One region of the Burkholderia sp. AW33-5 genome, then DNA from elsewhere that is predicted to be linked to it. Evidence: riboswitches for the same ligand, from Rfam matches in the RefSeq annotation. Region 1 holds a riboswitch; the other holds the start of a gene.
The links. Region 1 has a riboswitch for thiamine pyrophosphate ahead of ACV22V_RS29355 (FAD-dependent oxidoreductase). Riboswitches for the same ligand answer to the same signal wherever they lie in the genome.

Region 1 (10,974 bases):
GCATCAGCGCCTCGCAACCGACGTCGAGCAGACGCCGGCCGATCACGAGATCCTCGGTGCAGTACGGCAGCACCTTGAAGCCGTCCTTGACCAGTTGCGCGGCCGCCTCGATCAGCCCGACCGGGTCGGGCTGCAGCGTGTAGTCGTCGCCGATCAGCTCGAGCTTGATCCAGTCGGTATCGAAGACCTCGCGCGCCATGTGCGCGGTCGTCACCGCTTCGGCGACGGTCTGGCAGCCCGCCGTGTTCGGCAACAGCGGCACCGCGTGACGCTTGAGCAGATCGAAGAAGCCGGCCTCGGCGGTGCCGCCGGTCATCTGGCGGCGCAGCGCGACCGTCACCATCCCGGGGCGCGACGCGGCAATCGAATCGGACAGCGACTGCAGCGACGGGTAGCGCGACGTGCCGAGCAGCACGCGGCTTGCGAAGGTTTCGCCGTACAGCGTCAGCGCGTCGGCGGAAGTGAGGGACGTCATGTCGTTTTCCTGGAAGAGCGGAGGGCGAACCGGCGGCGCTCAGCCGCCCGCGACGGGGTGCACGACGTCGAGCTTGTCGCCCGTCGCGAGCGCGCGCGCCGCATGCTGCGTGCGCGCGACGAAATTGCCGTTCAGCGCGACCGCGTACGGCGGACGCGCGCCGTACGCGGCGAGCGCGTCGGCCACCGTCGCGCCGTCGGGCAGCGTCAGCGTCTGTTGGTTGATCTGGATATCCATGAGGCTTGATCGAATTCGGTCGGCGGCGCGCGTCAGGCCGGCTGGCGCGCGTCGTCGCGGTGATGAAGGAGCGTCGGCCAGCGCGTGGCATCGCGCCATGCGGCGAACGCGTCGGCATCGGCGAATGCGCCGCCGAGCGCGGCTTGCGCGAACGCGACCGCCGCGTGCGCGACTTCCGGCGCGATCATGAAGCCGTGCCGGTACAGGCCGTTGACGGCCAGCGTCGTCGCGCCGTCCCAGATCACCGCCGGGCGGTGATCGGGCAACGTCGGGCGGCATTGCGCGTTCAGTTCGAGGATGCGCGCCTCGCCGAACGCCGGGTGCACGGAAAACGCCGCGCTCAGCAGTTCGAGCGCCGAGCGCACGCTGACGGGCGACATGTCCTCGCCCTCCACTTCGGTCGCGCCGATCACGTACAGGTCGTCCTGTTTCGGCGCGATGTACAACGGATAGCGCGGATGCAGCAGCCGCACGGGCCGCGTGAGCCCGATGCCCGGCGCGTGCACGCGCGCGACTTCGCCGCGGATGCCGCGCAGCGCGGGCAGCGCGGATTTCGCGCCGAGCCCGCGGCAATCGATCGTGAAATGCGCGTCGGGCCGGTTCGCGTCGTCGATCGTCGCGTGCCAGTGCAGCTCGACGCCGCGTTGCGCGAGGCCCGCCGCGAGTGCGCGCAGCGCCTGCCGGTTGTCGAGCTGTCCCTCGCGCGGCAGCATCAGGCCGCGCGCGAAGCGCCCCGCGAGCGCGGGCTCGGCCGCGTCGACCTGCGCGCCGGCCAGCGCGACGAAGCCACCGTCGAACAGCTCGGCCGGCGCGTTCGCGCGCACGCGCCGCTCGAACAGCGGCGCCTCGGCGCGATCCGCCTGATGCCAGACGACGAGCGTGCCGTGCTGCTGGAAGAACACAGGTTCGGGCAGTTCCGGGAGCCATTGCGGCCAGCGCGCGAGCGATGCCGCGCCGAGCTCGGTGATCAGCAGTTCGGCGCTCGCCGCCTCGGCGAGCGGCGCCAGCATCGCGGCCGCGACCCACGCGGCCGACTGCTCGCCGTCCGGGCCGCCGCGCTCGTACAGCGCGACGCGATGCCCGTCGCCCGCAAGCCGCCACGCGATCAGACGGCCGACGAGGCCGCCGCCGAGTACCGCGAAATCGGGCCGGGAAGCGTGGAGGTTCATCGCGCGCCCTCCTCGCGAACCGCGCGGGCGCGTGCGACGAACGTCGACGCGCGCGCACCGTCCCGTGCGGACGCACGCGACAGCGGATCGGGAACAGCGCAAAAGACTGAAGATTGAGCGGTCATCATTCCTTCCGTAACGCGCAACGCGCGTACCCAAAAGGACGAAACCGGCAGCAAAGGCCGGCCGGGCGGGACTCGGGCGCTGACCATGTGGGATGGCAGCCAGCGCGGCCCGGCGGGATCAGAAACTTCCCTCGCCGGTATTACCCGGATCGGGTGCGAAGGGTCTTTCTCAGCCTCGCCGCGTCGCCCGGAACTGTCCGTCGGCCGCGCTCGAAGCACCCCTGTTTCGTCGTCGGCCATTAGACCATAAAAGCGGAAAGCGCCGCAAACTGTCCCCCTTGCGGCAAATTCGCCGTCGCGTCGCGCCGCTCTGGCACAATGCCCGCAGGCCGGCCGCGCGAGCGGCCGGTTGCCGCGTCACCGCCGGCCTTAAGTGCCGTTTAAGACGCGCGGGTCACCATCCGGACGCCCGCCGTCAGTCGGCACTCCGTCCCGGCATACCGTATCGCGGCGCGCGTCCGGCTCCGCCCGGCACGCGCGCCGGCTACTCATCAGGAAGCACATGACCCAATCGATCGATCCCGTCCGCTCCGCCTCCGACGCGCCGCAGGACGAGCGCCCGGTATCCGCGTGGAGCCTCATCAAGCCCTACTGGGTGTCGTCCGAATGGAAAATCGCGTGGGGGCTGCTGGTCACGATCATCGCGATCAATCTCTGCGTGGTCTGGATCAACGTCAAGCTGAACAAGTGGAACGTGGGGTTCTACAACGCGCTGCAGTCGAAGAACGTTCAAGACTTCCCCGGTCTGCTGATGCAGTTCTCGGCATTCGCGTTCGCATTCATCATCCTCGCCGTCTACGGCCGCTATCTGCGCCAGATGCTCGGGTTCCGCTGGCGCCAGTGGCTCACCGACCGCTTCCTCGGCCAATGGCTCGGCGATCGCGCGTTCTATCGGATCGAGCGCGACCGCCTCGCCGACAACCCCGACCAGCGGATCACCGACGACCTCCAGTCGTTCGCGACGGCCACGCTCACGTTGTCGCTCGACCTGCTGTCGACGGTCGTCACGCTCGTGTCGTTCATCACGATCCTGTGGTCGCTCGCGGGCGCGCTGACGATCACGCTCGGCGCGACGCCTGTCGCCATTCCCGGGTACATGGTTTGGGCGGCCGCGCTGTATGCGGTGGTCGGCTCGCTGATCATCCAGAAGGTCGGCCACCCGCTCGTGTCGATCAACTACCAGCAACAGCGCGTCGAGGCGGACTTCCGCTTCGGCTTGATCCGCGTGCGCGAGAACGCCGAGCAGATCGCGTTCTACGACGGCGAGAAAACCGAGATCGGCACCGCGCAGACGCTGTTCACGCGCATTCGCGACAACTGGTGGCGCGTGATGAAGTACACGAAGCGCCTCACGTTCGTCACGGCCTTTTACAGTCAGATCGCGATCATCTTTCCGCTCGTCGTCGCGGCGCCGCGCTATTTCGCGGGCGCGTTCTCGTTCGGCGTGCTGATGCAGATTGCGTCCGCGTTCGGCACCGTCAGCGATTCGTTCTCGTGGTTCATCAACAGTTACTCGACCCTCGTCGAATGGCGCGCGACCGTCAACCGTCTGCGTGAATTCAAGCGCGTGATGGGCACGTCGCACCTGAAGGAAAGCCTGTCGCCCGCGACCGAGCACGGCGGCATCAACCTGCACTACGTCGATGCCGCGAAGCTGTCGACGTCGTCGCTGAAGCTCGCGCTGCCGAACGGCAACGCGCTCGCGAACATCGGCAACGTGACGATCGAGCCCGGCTCGCGCTGGCTCGTGGTCGGCAAGTCGGGTTCCGGCAAGAGCACGTTCATGCGCGCGCTCGCGGGCCTGTGGCCGTTCGGCGACGGGGCGATCGACGCGCCGGTCGGCGCGCGGATGATGTTCGTGCCGCAAACCAGCTACTTGCCGATCGGCACGCTGAAGGCCGCGCTCACCTATCCGGCCGCGCCCGACGCGTTCACCGACGACGCGTGCCGCGACGCGCTGCGCGCGTGCCGCCTGGAAGACTACGTCGGCCGCCTCGACGAAACCGGCCACTGGACGCGCGTGCTGTCGCCGGGCGAACAGCAGCGTCTGGCCGGCGCGCGCGTGCTGCTGCACAAGCCCGACTTCCTGTTCCTCGACGAAGCGACGAGCGCGCTCGACGCCGACAACGAAGCGCGGCTCTATCACCTGCTCGCCGAACGGCTGCCGAAAGCCGCGATTGTCAGCATCGCGCATCGCGAATCGCTGGCCGCGTTCCACGTCGGCACGATCAACGTCGAACGTGTGAACGACAGCGACAAGGTCGCCGCGTAACCGAAACAAAAAGGCCGGCGCATACCGCGCCGGCCTTGTTCTCTTCCTCGTCCCGCCCGCCTTCCCGCTACACCCGCCCGACGGGCACCGACACGATCGGCACATGCGACACGCCGTCGTGCGACAGCCGGCTTTCAAACAACGTCAGCGCGACGAAACGCAGCGCGACCGGCCGCCCGGTCGCACCGCCGTGCGCGGGCTGCCCGTCCGCGTCGCGCGGCAGCCGCGCGAGCGTGACGTGCGGCCTGAACGGCCGGCGGTCGGCCGGCACGCCCAGTTCGAGCAGCAGCGCGGACAAGTCGGCATTCAGCGCCGCACAGGCGGGATCGGGCGCGAGTTCCGCGACGATCAGTCTCGCGCGCGGCAGGCTCGGCCACCACGCAATCCGCTCGACCGGCTGCATCGGCAGCGCATGCGCGGCCGCGAGCGCCGGCAGGCGTGCGGCCAGCGCGTCGCAACGCGCGCGTTCGATCGCGCCGATGAACGCGAGCGTCACGTGCAGTTGCGCGGGCAGCGTGCGCCGCGCGCCTCGGGTGACCGGCAGCGCGTGCAGCGCGTCGCGCGATGCCGCATCGGGCATCAGCGCGACGAACGCACGGAGCCGGTCGCCGTTCATGACTCGCGCACCGCCACGCGCGCCTCGGCCACCGCATCGGCCGACACCGGACGCTGCGGCAGCGGGCCGTGCTCGCCCCACACGTCGGCCGGCAGCACGCGCGCGAGCTCGGGAATCGTGTTGCGCGTGAACACCGGATCGGCAATACCCTCCGCGCGCTGGCGGCGATAGTCGCGCCACGCGGCATGCGCATACTTGCCGAGCGCGAGGATCGCGACCAGGTTGATGATCGCCATCAGCCCCATGCTCGTATCGGCCATCGCCCATACGAGCGGCAGTTGCCCGACGCTGCCGAACATCACCATGCCGAGCACCGCGATGCGGAACAGCGGCAGCACGCCGCGCCGCTTCGTGATGAAGTCGACGTTGCCTTCCGCGTAGGCGTAATTGCCGATCACCGACGAGTACGCGAAGAAGAAGATCGCAACGGCCATGTAGATGCCGCCCCAGTCGCCGACGTGGCTCGCGATCGCGCGCTGCGTGAGCGCCGCGCCCTCCATGCCGGCGCCGAGTTCGTACTGGCCCGACAGCAGGATCACGAACGCGGTCGCGCTGCAGATCACGATCGTGTCGACGAACACGCCGAGCATCTGGATCAGCCCCTGCACGACCGGATGCCGCACGCTCGCGGTCGCCGCCGCGTTCGGCGCGCTGCCCATGCCGGCCTCGTTCGAGAACAATCCGCGCTTCACGCCCATCGCGACCGCCTGGCTGACCGCATAGCCGGTCAGGCCGCCCGCCGCCTGCTCGAGCCCGAACGCGCTCTTCACGATCAGCGCGATCACGCCCGGCACCAGCGCGACGTGCGTCGCGACCGCGTAGACGGCCAGCGCGAGGTAGCCGATCGCCATCACCGGCACGATCACCTGCGCGACCGACGCGATGCGGCGAATCCCGCCGAAGATGAGCGGCGCGGTGAGCAGCACGAGGCCGAGGCCGACCGTCTCGCGGCTCCAGCCGAACGACGTATGGAACGCATCGGCGATCGCGTTGGCCTGCACCGCGTTGAACACGAAGCCGAACGCGAGGATCAGCGACAGCGAGAACAGCACGCCGAAGCCGCGCGAGCGCAGGCCCGTCTGGATGTAGTACGCGGGGCCGCCGCGATAGCTGCCGTCCGGATGCGACACCTTGAAGATCTGCGCGAGCGTCGCTTCGACGAACGCCGACGACATCCCGACGAGCGCCGTCATCCACATCCAGAAGATCGCGCCCGGCCCGCCGACCGTCAGCGCGACCGCGACGCCGGCGATGTTGCCGGTGCCCACGCGGCTCGCGAGCCCGGTCGCGAACGCCTGGAACGACGAGATGCTGCCCGGCTCGCCCTTGCTGCCGACCAGCTTGATGCTGAGGAGCAGCGCCTTCAGCTGGATCATCCGGAACCGCAACGTGAACCACGCGCCGGCGCCGAGCAGCAGCGCGATCAGCACGTAATTCCACAGCACGCCGTTGACGGCGTCGATCAGCCCATGCACGAATGCTTCCATTCAGAGTCCTTGTAAATGGGGTCAGTCAAATGCGGCGGCCGCGCGAACGCGGCCGGTCGGGCGACATGATATGACAATTTCCAAGGATTATTACAAAACGAAAGGTTTCCGGATCGCGGAACATCGACGCCTGATGTGATCAGGTTAGGCGACGCTTCGGAAAGATGCGGGGCGCGTGGCGCGGCGACAGCGGACGACGGCTGCCTGCCTGCGGACGATTGAATATCGGCAGAACGCCGCACCATAAAAAAACCGGGCGCCCATTCGGACGCCCGGTTTTCCTCGAAACCCGCTCGCGCGCTTCAGCTCAGCGCGGCAGTTCCGAATGCCCCATCAGGTACGCATCGACCGAGCGCGCGCACTGGCGGCCTTCGCGGATCGCCCAGACGACGAGCGACTGACCGCGGCGCATGTCGCCTGCCGCGAACACCTTGTCGACCGACGTGTAGTACGAGCGATCGCCTTCGGTCGCCGCGCGCGCGTTGCCGCGTGCGTCCTTCGCGACGCCGAACGCCTCGAGCACGGTGGCTGCCGGCTGCGTGAAGCCCATCGCGAGCAGCACCAGGTCGGCCTTCATCTCGAACTCGGAGCCCGGCACTTCCTGCATCTTGCCGTCCTTCCACTCGACGCGCACCGCAATCAGCTTCTCGACCTTGCCGTTCTTGCCTTCGAGACGCTTCGTCGCGACCGCCCAGTCACGCTCGCATCCTTCCTCGTGCGACGACGACGTGCGCAGCTTGATCGGCCAGTACGGCCACACGAGCGGCTTGTTTTCCTCTTCCGGCGGCTGCGGCAGCAGTTCGAACTGCGTGACCTGCTTCGCGCCGTGACGGTTCGACGTGCCGACGCAGTCCGAACCCGTATCGCCGCCGCCGATCACGATCACGTGCTTGCCCTTCGCGAGCAGCTGGTCGACGAGCTTGTCGCCCGCATTCACGCGGTTCTGCTGCGGCAGGAAGTCCATCGCGAAATGCACGCCGGCCAGCTCGCGGCCCGGCACCGGCAAATCGCGCGGCGTTTCCGAGCCGCCCGCGATCACGACCGCGTCGAATTCTTCCTTCAGCGTCTCCGGCGAAATGGTTTCCTTCGCCATGTTGCCGATCGAGTCCGGCAGCGCGTCCTTGCCGATGAACACGCTGGTGCGGAACGTCACGCCTTCCGCTTCCATCTGGCGCATGCGGCGATCGATCAGCCACTTCTCGAGCTTGAAGTCGGGGATCCCGTAACGCAGCAGGCCGCCGATGCGGTCGTTCTTCTCGAACACCGTCACGTCGTGGCCGGCGCGCGCGAGCTGCTGCGCGGCCGCGAGACCCGCGGGGCCGGAACCGACGACCGCGACCTTCTTGCCCGTCTTGTGCTCGGCCGGCAGCGGCTTCACCCAGCCTTCCGCCCAGGCCTTGTCGATGATCGCGTGCTCGATCGACTTGATGCCGACCGGATCGTCGTTGATCCCGAGCGTGCAGGCTGCCTCGCACGGCGCCGGGCAGATGCGGCCCGTGAACTCGGGGAAGTTGTTGGTCGAATGCAGGACTTCGATCGCCTGCTGCCAGTCCTGGCGGTAAACGAGATCGTTGAAGTCCGGGATGATGTTGTTGACCGGGCAGCCGTTGTTGCAGAACGGGATGCCGCAGTCCATGCAGCGCGCGCCCTGGACCTTCGCGTCCGCGTCGGTCAGTGCCGCGACGAATTCCTTGTAGTGCTTCACGCGCGTGAGCGGTGCTTCGTACGCCTCGTGGCGGCGTTCGAACTCCAGAAAACCGGTTGCCTTGCCCATAAGGTGCTCTTCTGTTCGGTGTATCGGGTGGGGGAGCCGCGCGCGGCAATCATGCGCGCGCGGCATTCGCTATGTCGTTCGTCGCTCAGGCGGCCAGCACTTCCTTCGCCGCCTTCTTCGCACCGATCTCGCCCAGCGCGCGCTTGTATTCGTGCGGGAACACCTTCACGAACTGGCGGCGCGCCGCGTCCCAGTTTTCCAGCAGCGACTTCGCGCGCGGCGAACCCGTGAACTGGAAATGACGCTCGACGAGCCCCTTGAGCAACGCTTCGTCCGTCGTGCCCTCATGCCAGAGCGCGCGGTCGACCGTGCGCTCCTGCTCGGCCTGTTGCAGCACCGGCTCGAGCGCGACCATCGACTTGTTGCACTTCGCCGCGAACGTGCCTTCCGGATCGTAGATGTACGCGAGACCGCCCGACATGCCGGCCGCGAAGTTGCGCCCGGTTTCGCCGAGCACGACGACCGTGCCGCCCGTCATGTATTCGCAACCGTGGTCGCCCGTGCCTTCGACGACCGCCGTCGCGCCCGAGTTACGCACGCAGAAGCGCTCGCCCGCGACGCCGCGGAAGAACGATTCGCCTTCGATCGCGCCGTACATCACCGTGTTGCCGCAGATGATGTTTTCCTCGGACTTGCCGCGGAAGTCGTTGGTCGGACGGATGATGATCCGGCCGCCCGACAGGCCCTTGCCGACGTAGTCGTTGCCGTCGCCGACGAGGTCGAGCGTCACGCCCTTCGCGAGGAACGCGCCGAAACTCTGGCCGGCCGTGCCCTTCAGCTGGATGTGCACCGCGTCGTCGGCCAGGCCGTCGTGGCCGTGCTTCTTCGCGATCACGCCCGACAGCATCGCGCCGACCGTGCGGTTCACGTTGCGCACCGGCTGGATGAACGACACGTGCTCGCCGTTCTCGATCGCGGCCTTCGCCTTCTCGATCAGCACGTGGTCGAGCGCGCGCTCGAGGCCGTGATCCTGCACGTCGACGTGACGCGGCGCGACGTCCTCGCACTCTTCCGGCTGGTAGAACACGCGCGAGAAGTCGAGGCCCTTCGCCTTCCAGTGCTCGATGCCCTTGCGGGTGTCGAGCAGGTCGGCGCGGCCGATCAGGTCGTCGAACTTCGCGATGCCGAGCTGCGCCATGATCTCGCGCACTTCCTCGGCGACGAAGAAGAAGTAGTTCACGACGTGCTCGGGCTGGCCCTTGAACTTCGCACGCAGCACCGGATCCTGCGTCGCGACGCCGACCGGGCACGTGTTCAGGTGGCACTTGCGCATCATGATGCAGCCCTCGACGACGAGCGGCGCCGTCGCGAAGCCGAATTCGTCCGCGCCGAGCAGCGCGCCGATCACGACGTCGCGGCCCGTCTTCATCTGGCCGTCAGCCTGCACGCGGATGCGGCCGCGCAGGCGGTTCAGCACCAGCGTCTGCTGCGTTTCGGCGAGGCCGAGTTCCCACGGCGTGCCCGCATGCTTGACCGACGACAGCGGCGATGCGCCCGTGCCGCCGTCATGGCCGGCGATCACGACGTGATCGGCCTTCGCCTTCGCGACACCGGCCGCGACCGTGCCGACGCCGACTTCCGACACCAGCTTCACCGAGATGCTCGAGCTCGGGTTCACGTTCTTCAGGTCGTGGATCAGCTGCGCCAGATCCTCGATCGAGTAGATGTCGTGGTGCGGCGGCGGCGAGATCAGGCCGACGCCCGGCACCGAGTAACGCAGCTTGCCGATGTATTCCGACACCTTGTGGCCCGGCAGTTGGCCGCCTTCGCCCGGCTTCGCGCCCTGCGCCATCTTGATCTGGATCTGGTCGGCCGATGCAAGGTACTCGGCGGTGACGCCGAAGCGGCCCGACGCGACCTGCTTGATCTTCGAGCGCAGCGAATCGCCGTCCTTCAGCGGAATGTCGCTGACGATCTCGTCGCCGATCACCGACTTCAACGTCTCGCCCGACTTGATCGGAATGCCGCGCAGTTCGTTGCGGTAGCGCTTCTCGTCCTCGCCGCCTTCGCCGGTGTTCGACTTGCCGCCGATCCGGTTCATCGCGATCGCGAGCGTCGCGTGCGCTTCGGTGCTGATCGAACCGAGCGACATCGCGCCCGTCGCAAAGCGCTTGACGATGTCCTTCGCCGGCTCGACGTCGTCGATCGGGATCGCCTTGGTCGGCTCGACCTTGAACTCGAACAGGCCGCGGAACGTCATGTGACGCTTGGTCTGGTCGTTGATCAGGTGCGCGTATTCCTTGTACGTCTGGTACGAGTTGCTGCGCGTCGCGTGCTGGAGCTTCGCGATCGAGTCCGGCGTCCACATGTGGTCTTCGCCGCGCACGCGGTACGCGTACTCGCCGCCCGCGTCGAGCATGTCGCGCAGGACCGGGTTGTCGCCGAACGCATCGCGGTGCAGGCGGATCGCCTCTTCCGCGACTTCGAACAGGCCGATGCCGCCGACCTTCGAGGCCGTGCCCTTGAAGTACTTCTCGACGAGGTCGCTCGACAGGCCGAGCGCTTCGAAGATCTGCGCGCCCGTGTACGACATGTACGTCGAGATGCCCATCTTCGACATCACCTTCTGCAGGCCCTTGCCGACCGCCTTCGTGAAGTTGTAGACCGCCTTCTCCGGCGACAGGTCGCCCGGCAGGCCTTCCGCCATCTTCGCGAGCGTTTCCATCGCGAGGTACGGGTGCACGGCTTCCGCGCCATAGCCCGCGAGCAGCGCGAAGTGGTGCGTCTCACGCGCCGAGCCCGTCTCGACGACGAGGCCCGTGCTCGTGCGCAGCCCTTGCTGGACGAGGTGCGTGTGGATCGCCGACGTGGCGAGCAGC
Region 2 (10,974 bases), on a different contig from region 1:
GGTCACGAAGATTTCCATGATGTGCTTCGGATTCTTGTAGCCGAGCTTGGTCGGCATCCGCAGCTTCATCGGAAAGCCGAATTCGGGCGGCAGGCGGCGGCCGTCGTAGTCGAATGCGAGCAGCGTTTGCGGATGCAGCGCGGTCGGCATGTCGATGCTTTCGTAGTAATCGTCCGCGCATTTGAAGCCGACGTATTTCGCGTGCGTATCGGCGCCGACGCGTGCCAGAAACGCGCCGAACGGCGTGCCGCCCCAGCGGCCGATCGCGCTCCACCCTTCCACGCAGATGTGCCGCGTGATCTGCTCCGCGTGCGGCAGCGCATACAGCTCGTCGAGCGTCCACACGCGCTTGCCCGTCACCCGGCCCGACAGCACGAGCCGGTACGTCGATGCGTCGACGTGCGGCACGTCGTCGATGCCGTAATACGCGTTGAACGGGAACGGCCGCGTGATGTCGGCCTCGGTATAGGTCGGCGCGAGCCGCTCGCCGCTGAACAGCCAGGCCTGCACGCGATCGTTCATGCGCGACACCTTCTCGAGGAACGCGTTGACCGATGCGTCGTCCTGCAGCGTGCAGCCGGTCAGCATCGTCAGGCCGCCGAGCGTCAGCACGCGCCGGTTGAAGAGGCGCCGCGACGGCATCTCGAGTTCGCGGCGCACGTCGAGCTCGAGCGACTTGCGGTCGAGTGTCCAGCTCGGCCGACCGCGGTTGTTTCCGGATTCCGACATGATGAGTTCCTTCGCCCGCGGCGTGCGGGTCAGCGGCCGCGCAGCATCGCGAGCAGCGAGCGCGGCACCAGCAGCGCCATCGCGACGTGTACGACGAAAAACGCGACGAGCAGCGACATTGCCCAGAAGTGCACGACGCGCGCGTTGTCGTAACCGCCGAACAGCTCGCGCAGCAGCGGAAACTGCACGGACTTCCAGATCGTGAGCCCCGACAGCACCAGCACGATCAGATCGACGATCGCGGTCAGGTACGCGGCACGCTGCACCGCGTTGTAGACGCTCAGGTCGTCGTGCGACAACCGGCCGCCCAGCGCCGCGCGCACGTCGCGCCATATCGACGCCGGCGTGACCGGAAGCATCTTGCGCGCGAGGCGGCCCGTCGCGATCGACATCGCGAGGTAGAACAGCCCGTTGCCGACCAGCAGCCACATCGCCGCGAAATGCCATTGGAGCGCACCGCCCAGCCAGCCGCCGAGCGTGATGCCGTGCGCGAACGTGAACGGCGGATAGATCGGCGACGCATCGTAGATGCGCCAGCCGGACAGTGCCATCAGGATCGCCGCGAGCGCGTTGAGCCAGTGGCTCACACGCACCCACAGCGGATGAATCTTGCGCGCGGGCGGCGTGGCAGCCGTGCGCCCGGCAGCGGGAACGGTTTGCATGGTGAAGACTCCCGGAACGTAGCGGCGGTGCGCGATGCGCGGGCGGCCTCGTGTACCGCACGCGCGGGCCGCGCCCCGCCCGCGTCGGTCAGTTCGACGGCGCCATCTTGTCGCCCGACGTCGACTTGCCCATCGCGTCGTGCGACATCGCGTCCTTCTTCATCGCGTGCTTCTTCATGGCGTCTTTCTTCATCGCGCCGTCCTTCGCCATCGCGTCGTGGCCCATCGCATCCTTCGACATCGACGCACCTTCCTTCGACATCGCGTCGTTCTGCGCATACGCACCCGTTGCGGCCATGGCGAAACCGGCGACACAGGCTGCGATCAGTACTTTTTTCATGACATCTCTCCGAAACATGGGTTTGAGGAGCCGAATAGACGGAGGACGTCGCGGGATATGACAGTCGTTTCGAGAATTTTTTTTCAGGGGCTGCCGAAACCGCTGCAATGCTGCACCGCGCCGTCATCGTCAGCCGGGCCGCAGGGCCGTGCGGCGGTGTCATGCATCGCGGCTTGCGCGGCGGGCGCGCCACCCGCATTGCTGCAACTGCACCGCGGCCACCGGTCTGCCACCGGTTGAAACCGCCGCGAAGCCAGTGTATCGTGTGCGCTGCTAACGCGGGGGTCCTGCAATGCGTTCGGTCAAACAACCGGCATTGCGGGTGAGAAATACCCTTTGAACCTGATCTGGATAATGCCAGCGCAGGGAAGCGTACGGATTTCGCCGCCATCCTTCTGACGAAATCCGCCGCCTCACCAAGCCTCGTCTCCTGCTTAGCTCGAGCCCCACATTCGTCAAGGGCTCCGGGCAAGCGCCGTGGCGCCTGTCCGGCGCTCACACAGGAGATTGCATGAACGCCAATCCGAAGTTTCTGTCCGCGGACGCCCACGTCGACGCCGCCGCCGTCGCCCCGCTGCCCAATTCGCGAAAGGTTTATGTAACCGGCTCGCAGCCCGACATCCGCGTGCCGATGCGTGAAATCACGCAGGCCGACACCCCGACCGGCTTCGGCGGCGAAAAGAACCCGCCGATCTACGTGTACGACACGTCGGGCCCCTACACCGATCCGGACGCGAAGATCGACATCCGCGCCGGCCTGCCGGCACTGCGCCAGCGCTGGATCGAAGCGCGCGGCGACACCGAGGTGCTCGACGGCCTGTCGAGCCGGTACGGCCTCGAGCGCGCGGCCGACCCGGCCACCGCCGACCTGCGTTTCCCGGGCCTGCACCGCAACCCGCGCCGCGCGCAAGCCGGCAAGAACGTCACGCAGATGCACTACGCGCGCCAGGGCATCATCACGCCGGAAATGGAATACATCGCGATCCGCGAGAACCAGCGCCGCGCCGAGTACATCGAGAGCCTCAAGTCGAGCGGCCCGAACGGCGCAAAGCTCGCCGCGATGATGGGCCGCCAGCACCCGGGCCAGGCGTTCGGCGCCGCGGCCTTCGGCGCGAACGCACTCGCCGAGATCACCCCCGAGTTCGTGCGCGAGGAAGTCGCGCGCGGCCGCGCGATCATCCCCGCGAACATCAACCACCCGGAATCCGAGCCGATGATCATCGGCCGCAACTTCCTCGTGAAGATCAACGCGAACATCGGCAACTCGGCCGTCACGTCGTCGATCGGCGAGGAAGTCGACAAGATGACGTGGGCGATCCGCTGGGGCGGCGACACGGTGATGGACCTGTCGACCGGCAAGCACATCCATGAAACGCGCGAGTGGATCATCCGCAACAGCCCGGTGCCGATCGGCACGGTGCCGATCTACCAGGCGCTCGAAAAGGTCAACGGCAAGGCCGAGGACCTGACCTGGGAAATCTTCCGCGACACGCTGATCGAACAGGCCGAGCAAGGCGTCGACTACTTCACGATCCACGCGGGCGTGCGCCTGCAGTACGTGCCGCTCACGGCGAACCGGATGACGGGCATCGTGTCGCGCGGCGGCTCGATCATGGCGAAGTGGTGCCTCGCGCATCACAAGGAGAGCTTCCTGTACGAGCACTTCGAAGAGATCTGCGAGATCATGAAGGCGTACGACGTGAGCTTCTCGCTCGGCGACGGCCTGCGTCCCGGCTCGATCTACGACGCGAACGACGAAGCGCAGCTCGGCGAACTGAAGACGCTCGGCGAGCTCACGCAAATCGCGTGGAAGCACGACGTGCAGGTGATGATCGAAGGCCCCGGCCACGTGCCGATGCAGCTGATCAAGGAGAACATGGATCTCCAGCTCGACTGGTGCAAGGAAGCGCCGTTCTACACGCTCGGGCCGCTGACCACCGACATCGCACCGGGCTACGACCACATCACGTCGGGCATCGGCGCCGCGATGATCGGCTGGTTCGGCACCGCGATGCTGTGCTACGTGACGCCGAAGGAGCACCTCGGGCTGCCGAACAAGGACGACGTGAAGGAAGGGATCATCACGTACAAGCTCGCCGCGCACGCGGCCGACCTGGCCAAGGGTCACCCCGGCGCGCAGGTGCGCGACAACGCGCTGTCGAAGGCGCGTTTCGAGTTCCGCTGGGAAGACCAGTTCAACATCGGCCTCGATCCGGACAAGGCGCGCGAATTCCACGACGAGACGCTGCCGAAGGATTCGGCGAAGGTCGCGCACTTCTGCTCGATGTGCGGCCCGCACTTCTGCTCGATGAAGATCACGCAGGACGTGCGCGAGTTCGCGGCACAGCAAGGCGTGTCGGAAACCGAGGCGCTGAAGAAGGGGATGGAGGTCAAGGCGGTCGAGTTCGTGAAGACCGGCGCCGAGATTTATCACCGCCAGTAAGTCGGCAAGCGAACGCGGCGGTCCGCGCGGACCGCTTCGCTTCGTGACGCACGGCAGGAAGCCCGCTTTCGAGCGGGCTTTTTTTGCCTTCGCGCGCATGCCGTGTGCCTGCCGGCGCAAGCGAAACAATTGATTACGAAACCGCTCGAGCCTTAACAAGTCCTTACAGCAGCGCCACGGGGCGACGCGTAGATTGGATTCATGCGCGGCCGTCCGGCGGCCGCGCGACCTCCGTTCACTACCACAAGGACAGCGATCATGAACCAATCGATTCGGCGTTTTGGGGTATGCGCGCTGCTCGTCGCGACGGTGGCCAGCCTTTCGGCCTGCGATTCGATGACGCGGCGCCAGCGCGATACCGCGATCGGTGCGGGTGTCGGCGGCGTCGCCGGCGCGGCGATCGGCGGCAACGCGCTGTCGACGCTGGGCGGCGCGGCAGCCGGCGGTATCATCGGCAACCAGGTCGGCAAATAAGCCGACCGGCTTACCCGGCTGCCGCGCGACGCGCGGCAAGTTCCGGCCTGACGGCGTTTCCGCACTGCGGAAGCGCCGTTTTTCATATGCGGCGCCGCAACACGCCGCAGCGGCCCGGAAATGATCCGTTACCGTTTAGCGCACCTTGTCATCGCCGCGCGGCCTAAGCTTAAGCATCTGCCGATTGCCGGCTCCGCCGGAGAGACATCATGAACAGGACCCTCGTCGCCGCGGCGCTCGCGTGCACGACGCTCGCCGGCTGTTACTACCCTTACGGCTACTATCCGTCCGGCTATTACACGGCGGCGCCCGTGCAGCCCGCGCCCGTCTATGTCGATCCGGGCCCGGCGTACTACTATCCGGCGCCCGCCTATGCCCCGGCCTGGGGCGGTTACTGGGGGCCCGCGGTGTCGCTCAATTTCGGCTTCGGCGGACGCGGCGGCTGGCACCATCACTGAACGATCGCGCCGGCCGGTTCGTGACGGAGGCGAGCGGATTTCCCGGTTCTTGCCGGTTCTTGCCATTTCATCCGATCGTGAAACGACGGCACGGGAACGCGGTGTAAGATTCCTCGCATCCCGTCCCCTCGCCCGCCACGCTCAATGTCGCCCAAGAACGCCTTTCTGCTGACCGTCCTCGCTGCCCTGTGGGGCGCGTCGTTCCTGTTCATCCGGATCGGCGTCGCCGACTTCGGTGTCGCGCCGCTGATGGCGCTGCGCGTGGGCATCGGCGCGCTGTTTCTCGCAGGATTCGCGCTGACGCGCTTCAGGCCCGCCGAGCTTGGCGCGCAGCTGCGCCGTCGCGCGTGGCCGTTGTTCGTCGTTGGCGCGCTGAACTCGGGCATCCCGTTCTGCCTGTTCGCGTTCGCCGAACTGACGCTGTCGGCCGGCGTGACGTCGGTGATCAACGCAACGACGCCGCTGTGGGGCGCGCTCGTCGCCTATCTGTGGCTGAAGGACAAGCTGTCGCTGCCGCGCGCACTCGGCCTCGTGATCGGCTTTGCCGGCGTCCTCACGCTCGTGTGGGATCAGATCGCGAACGCGCACGGCAGCACCGGCGCCAACGCGACCGCGCTCGCCGCCGCCGCCGCGCTCGGCGCGACGCTGCTGTACGGCATCGCGGCCAACTACACGAAGCGCACGCTCAGCGGCGTCGATCCGCTCGTCAACGCGACCGGCAGCATGATCGGCTCGACCGTGCTGCTGGCGCCGTTCGCGATCGCGACCTGGCCCGCCGCAGCCGTCAGCGCGCATGCGTGGGGCGCCGTGCTCGCGCTCGGCATCGCCTGCACGGGCATCGCGTATTTCATCTTCTTCCACCTGATCGCGCACATCGGCCCGGCCCGCGCGATTACCGTGACGTTCGTGATCCCGGTGTTCGGCCTGCTGTGGGGCGCGCTGTTCCTCAGCGAACACGTATCGCTCGTGATGATCGAAGGTTGCGCGATCGTGCTCGTCGGCACCGCGCTCGCCACCGGCGTGATCAAGCGGATTCCCGGGCTGCGCCCGCGCGGCGGCGAAGCGGCCTGAGCGGCAGACGGGGCCGGCACCCCGCCGGTGTGGGTTGCGTGCGACACGCCGGCCGCCAATCCGCGAGCGCCGCAGGTCGACCGATTCGAGTTTCGCCTGATGGCGATGCAACCGCCCGGCTTTGCCGCTGTGCCGCATTCTTCGCACGCGATGCATGCGGCACACGCGGCATATTTGGAGCCGTCGCCGCACACACGGCCCGGTGGCCCTTGCGTGTCACGCGCCGGACGGACGACCCCTTCCAGCCGTCGGTGTAGCGTTTGCGTCTGGAGTTACCCTGATACGCGCGCCGCGCCATTCCCGTTACACTCGGATCACTCATCCGCAGAAGGCGGTTACGATGCACCACGTTCTTTCGCGTCCACCTGCGCGTGCGACGGCTTCTGCGTGGCGCGCACGATACCGCCCCCCGATCGCCCCAGGGCACCGTTGACATGAAGCCCTCCCGCGACCTCTCGCTCGACTCCCTGCTCGAACGCCTCACGCCGACGCCCAGCGGCTGGATCGCCACGTATCGCGAGACGACGCTGCGCAGCGTGTTTCAACCGGTGCTGTCGATCACGCACAAGCGCGTGGTCGGCTACGAAGCGCTGCTGCGCGTCGTGGACGAGAACGGCGCGCTGGTTTCGCCGGTCGCGCTATTCGACAAGACGCGTGCCGCTGCCGACGCGTTGCTGCTCGACCGGCTCGCCCGCTGCCTGCATACGGCCAACTTCGTCGCGCAAGGCATCGGCGACGGCTGGCTGTTCCTGAACGTGACGCCGCGCGTGCTCGATTCCGGCCTCGTGCAGCGCGAATTCGTCGAGGCGCTGTGCCGTCATTTCGCGCTGCCGCCGAACCGCATCGTGCTGGAAGTCGTCGAGCAGCCGGCGCGCGATGAAGCCGCGCTCGCCCGCACGATCGACATGATCCAGCACCGGGACTTCCTGATCGCGATCGACGATTTCGGCACCGGGTTCTCCAATTTCGACCGCGTGTGGCGCGCACGGCCCGATATCGTCAAGCTCGATCGATCGCTCGTCGAACGCGCGAACGCGTCGGCCGACGATCGCCGCATCATGCATCACCTGGTATCGATGCTCCATCAGGCCGGCGCGATGGTGCTCGCCGAGGGTGTCGAAAGCGACGACGCGCTGCAGACGCTGATGGAGGCCGATATCGATTTCGTCCAGGGCTTCCAGTTCGGCCAGCCCGATGCATCGATCGCGCACGCGAGCGCCGCGGCGCCCGCGATGCTCGACGCCGCGTGGCAACGCTACATCGCCCACCGGCATACGCCGGCGATCGCCGAGCAGCCGGGCTTCGATGCGATCGAGCGGCTCGTGCTCGCCGGCGCGGCCGCGTTTTCCGCGAGCGGCAGCCTGCAGGACGCCGCGCAGCGCGTATTCGTGGTGCCGGCCGCACGCCGGGTGTTCGTCACGGACGAGATCGGCGAACAGTTCCTGCCGTCGATCGGCGCGCGTCCCGAGGACGGCCAGACGAGCGGTACGCGACTCTCGCCGCTGTTCCCGGAGACGCACAGCAACTGGTCGCGGCGCCCGTACTTCCAGCGCGCGATCGCGGCGCCCGGGCGCGTCGCGCTCATGGGCCCGCACTTCTCGCTGACCGAAGGCCGCGATTGCTACACGGCAGCCGTCGCGATTCGCGCGCAAAACCGTCTCGTCGTGTTCTGCGTCGACTTCGTGCTCGACAGCGCGGGCACCGTGATGCGGTAGCACATACGGCGGCACGACGCCGCCCGCCATGCAGGCTGGCCGGCGATTCGTTTCGTCAGTCGATCACCTTCCCTCTTCCGGACTTCACCACGCTGCGGCGCGACTTGTGTTCGAGCCGCCGCTCCTTCGATGCGCGTGTCGGCCGTGTCGCGACCCGCGCACGCGGCGTGAACGCGACGCTGCCGATCAACGCATCGAGCCGCGCGAGTGCTGCCTCGCGGTTTTTCTCCTGGGTGCGGTATTCCTGCGACTTGATCACGACGATGCCGTCGCGCGTGATGCGCTGGTCGGACAGCGCGAGAAGCCGTTCCTTGATGACGGGCGGCAGCGACGACGCGCGGATGTCGAAACGCAGGTGAATCGCGCTCGACACCTTGTTGACGTTCTGGCCGCCGGCGCCCTGCGCGCGCACGGCGGTCCATTCGACTTCGGCCGGATCGAGCTTGTAGCGGATCATCATCGCGACGTCTCCTTGCGGCGCCGCGCGAGCGCCTCGTCGACGCGGGCCGCCAGGCCCGAATCGCGTTGCGTCCGTGTCGCGACCGCCTGCGCCAGCACGCGCCGCGGGCCGATCACCTGCACGCGCGTGCGCGCACGCGTGACCGCGGTGTAGACGAGTTCGCGCGTGAGCACACGGCCGAACGATGCCGGCAGCACGAGCGCGGCCTCGTCGAATTCGGAGCCCTGCGACTTGTGGACGGTCAGCGCGAACGCCGTTTCATGCGGCGGCAGCGCCGCGGGCGACACGGCGCGCGCGGTGCCGTCCGCGCGGCGGAACCATACGCGCAGCACGCCCTGCGCGTCCGGCAACGCGATGCCGATGTCGCCGTTGAACAGCCCGAGCGCATAGTCGTTGCGCGTCACCATGATCGGCCGCCCGGTGAACCAGTGTGCGCCGACCGCGAGCGGCACGCGCGCGGCATGCCGCACGTGCGTGGCCACCAGCGCATTGACGTGCTCGGCGCCACGCGATCCCGTGCGCGTCGCGCAGAGGATCCGGAAGCGGTTGAGCGCATCGAACAACGGCAGCGGATCGGGCTCCGGCCCGGACAACGCGGTGCGCAACGCATCGAGGTACGCGCCGAACCGGCGCGCGAGCCGCTCGACCGTCGACGCCGCAAGCGTCTCGCCCGCATCGTCGTGAAACGACGCGGCAGCGGCATCGTCGGCCGGCAACACGTCGAGCGTGCCCTGCACGTCGCCGCGGCGGATCGCGAGCGACAGGCGGCCGATCGGCGAATCGAGACCGAAACGGTAATTGCGTTCGAGCCACACGACGCAGTCTGCGAGCGGTGCGGGTGACGCGGCCGCGATGTCGTCGGCTTGCGTTGCAACAGTCGACACGCGTGTTGCCGAACCTCCCGCGTGGGCCGGATCGAACGGCGCGAGCTCGACGGCGTCGAGCCACGCGAGTTCGTCGACCTCGATCCACGCGGAATCGGTGGCCGCAGATGCGCTATCAAGGTCCGTCGATGCAGGTGACGACGGAGCGACCAGCGGCACCGCGTCAGCCGGGGAAACCGCTTCGTCCTGCGGGTCATCGTCGAACAGCGACGCCTGGCGCGTATCCACGTTGCGCCGTGCCGGCGGCTTGCGCGCCGCGCTCGCCGACGATGACGCGGAAGCCCGGGCCGGGGCTTGAGCTGCAACAGCAACCGCCCCCGCCACTTCGCCGTCCGGCACCGGCAACGCCGCGACGAATGCCGCTTCGTCGATCCCGAGCGCATCCGCGATGCGCGTGCGCGCAGCGGCGGTGAACGTCGGCCGCGCGCTGAGTTCGGCGAACACGGCGCCGGCTTCGACCGCGGCAAGCTGATCCTTGTCGCCGAGCAGCACGAGCCGTGCACCCGGCGCAAGCGCATCGAGCAGATGCGCGGCGAGCGCGACGTCGATCATCGACGCCTCGTCGACCACGATCAGGTCGTACGGCAACGGATTGTCGCGATGATGGCGGAAGCCCGCCGCCCCGCCACCGCCGAGCAGGCGATGCAGTGTGTACGACGTGTCGGGCAGGCGCGCGGCAAGTTCCGGCGGCAGGTCGCCCGCCCGTGCGTGCAGCGCTTCCTGCATCCGCTGCGCGGCCTTGCCGGTCGGCGCCGCCAGCGCGATGCGCAACCCCGGATGCGCGTCGAGCAGACAAGCCAGCACGCCGACGACGGTTGTCGTCTTGCCGGTGCCGGGGCCGCCGCTGACGATCGTCACGCGTCCTGTCAGCGCAACGATCGCCGCGACGCGCTGCCAGTCCACTTCGCCCGTCGCGGGCCCGAAGTAACGCGCGAGACTGTCGCGCAACCGGTCGGGCGACAGCACGTCGCCCGGTGCGGCGACGCCGGCCTGCGCGACGAGCGCATCGGCGAGCCGCCGTTCGTAGTCGAAATATCGCGACAGATACAGATGGTCGTGCCGGTCGACGATCAGCGGCCGCTCGTCGCCGCGCGCGAGCGTGCCGAACGCCACCACGCCGCTCGCGGCAAGCGCCGCGCGCACGTCGTCGACCGGTTCCTCGTAGCGCTGCGCGAGCGCGCCAAGCGACACGCATACGTGGCCGCCCGCGGTCGCCCGGCTCGTCGCGAACGCGGCACGCGCCGCCCAGCGCGCAGCCGCGGCCGGCGCACCCGCACGGCGCGACAGGTCGCCGATGCGTCGCGCGAACCCTTCCGCGAGCGCGATGCCGAAATCAGCCGGCTCGGGCAGGCGCGCGACGAGGCCGCCGGTGAATTCGAGCGTATCGTCGGACACGTTCATGCGCGGCCCCCTTCCATCATCCGGTCGAGCGCGTCGACGAGTTCGCGCGCGGGCCGCCGCGCATGCACGCCGGCCGGTTCGCCGGCACTGCGCCAGTCCGGCCGCACGCCACGCACGAACAGGTACAGATAGCCCGCGATATGCGTGTCGTAGTCATAGTCGGGCAGCCGCCCGCGCAAATAGCGATGCAGCGCAACCGTATAGAGCAGCGCCTGCAGGTGATAGGCATGATCGGCCATCGCGACGTCGAGCGCGCGCGGGCCGTAAGCGTCCGGCGTATTGCCGAGATGGTTCGACTTCCAGTCGACGATCCAGAAGCGGCCGTCGTGTTCGACGA

Region 2: linked by a shared signal. The riboswitch ahead of thiC (phosphomethylpyrimidine synthase ThiC) and the one ahead of ACV22V_RS29355 (FAD-dependent oxidoreductase) in region 1 are both predicted to bind thiamine pyrophosphate.

Annotation. Positions count from the first base shown of each region.
Region 1 covers NZ_JBSAXA010000030.1:18,835-29,808, reverse strand. The annotation lists gene ACV22V_RS29365 (thiazole synthase) at 1-475, opposite strand, end outside; gene thiS (sulfur carrier protein ThiS) at 515-712, opposite strand; gene ACV22V_RS29355 (FAD-dependent oxidoreductase) at 745-1,881, opposite strand; TPP riboswitch at 2,116-2,239, opposite strand; gene ACV22V_RS29350 (ABC transporter ATP-binding protein/permease) at 2,509-4,278, shown strand; gene thpR (RNA 2',3'-cyclic phosphodiesterase) at 4,346-4,894, opposite strand; gene ACV22V_RS29340 (alanine/glycine:cation symporter family protein) at 4,891-6,381, opposite strand; gene ACV22V_RS29335 (glutamate synthase subunit beta) at 6,689-8,155, opposite strand; gene ACV22V_RS29330 (glutamate synthase-related protein) at 8,241-10,974, opposite strand, start outside.
Region 2 covers NZ_JBSAXA010000015.1:89,687-100,660, forward strand. The annotation lists gene ACV22V_RS22635 (molybdopterin-dependent oxidoreductase) at 1-729, opposite strand, end outside; gene ACV22V_RS22640 (cytochrome b/b6 domain-containing protein) at 759-1,391, opposite strand; gene ACV22V_RS22645 (pentapeptide MXKDX repeat protein) at 1,480-1,731, opposite strand; TPP riboswitch at 2,002-2,118, shown strand; gene thiC (phosphomethylpyrimidine synthase ThiC) at 2,243-4,174, shown strand; gene ACV22V_RS22655 (glycine zipper 2TM domain-containing protein) at 4,433-4,648, shown strand; gene ACV22V_RS22660 (hypothetical protein) at 4,858-5,106, shown strand; gene ACV22V_RS22665 (DMT family transporter) at 5,251-6,177, shown strand; gene ACV22V_RS22670 (EAL domain-containing protein) at 6,612-7,892, shown strand; gene arfB (alternative ribosome rescue aminoacyl-tRNA hydrolase ArfB) at 7,948-8,352, opposite strand; gene ACV22V_RS22680 (AAA family ATPase) at 8,349-10,637, opposite strand; gene recB (exodeoxyribonuclease V subunit beta) at 10,634-10,974, opposite strand, start outside.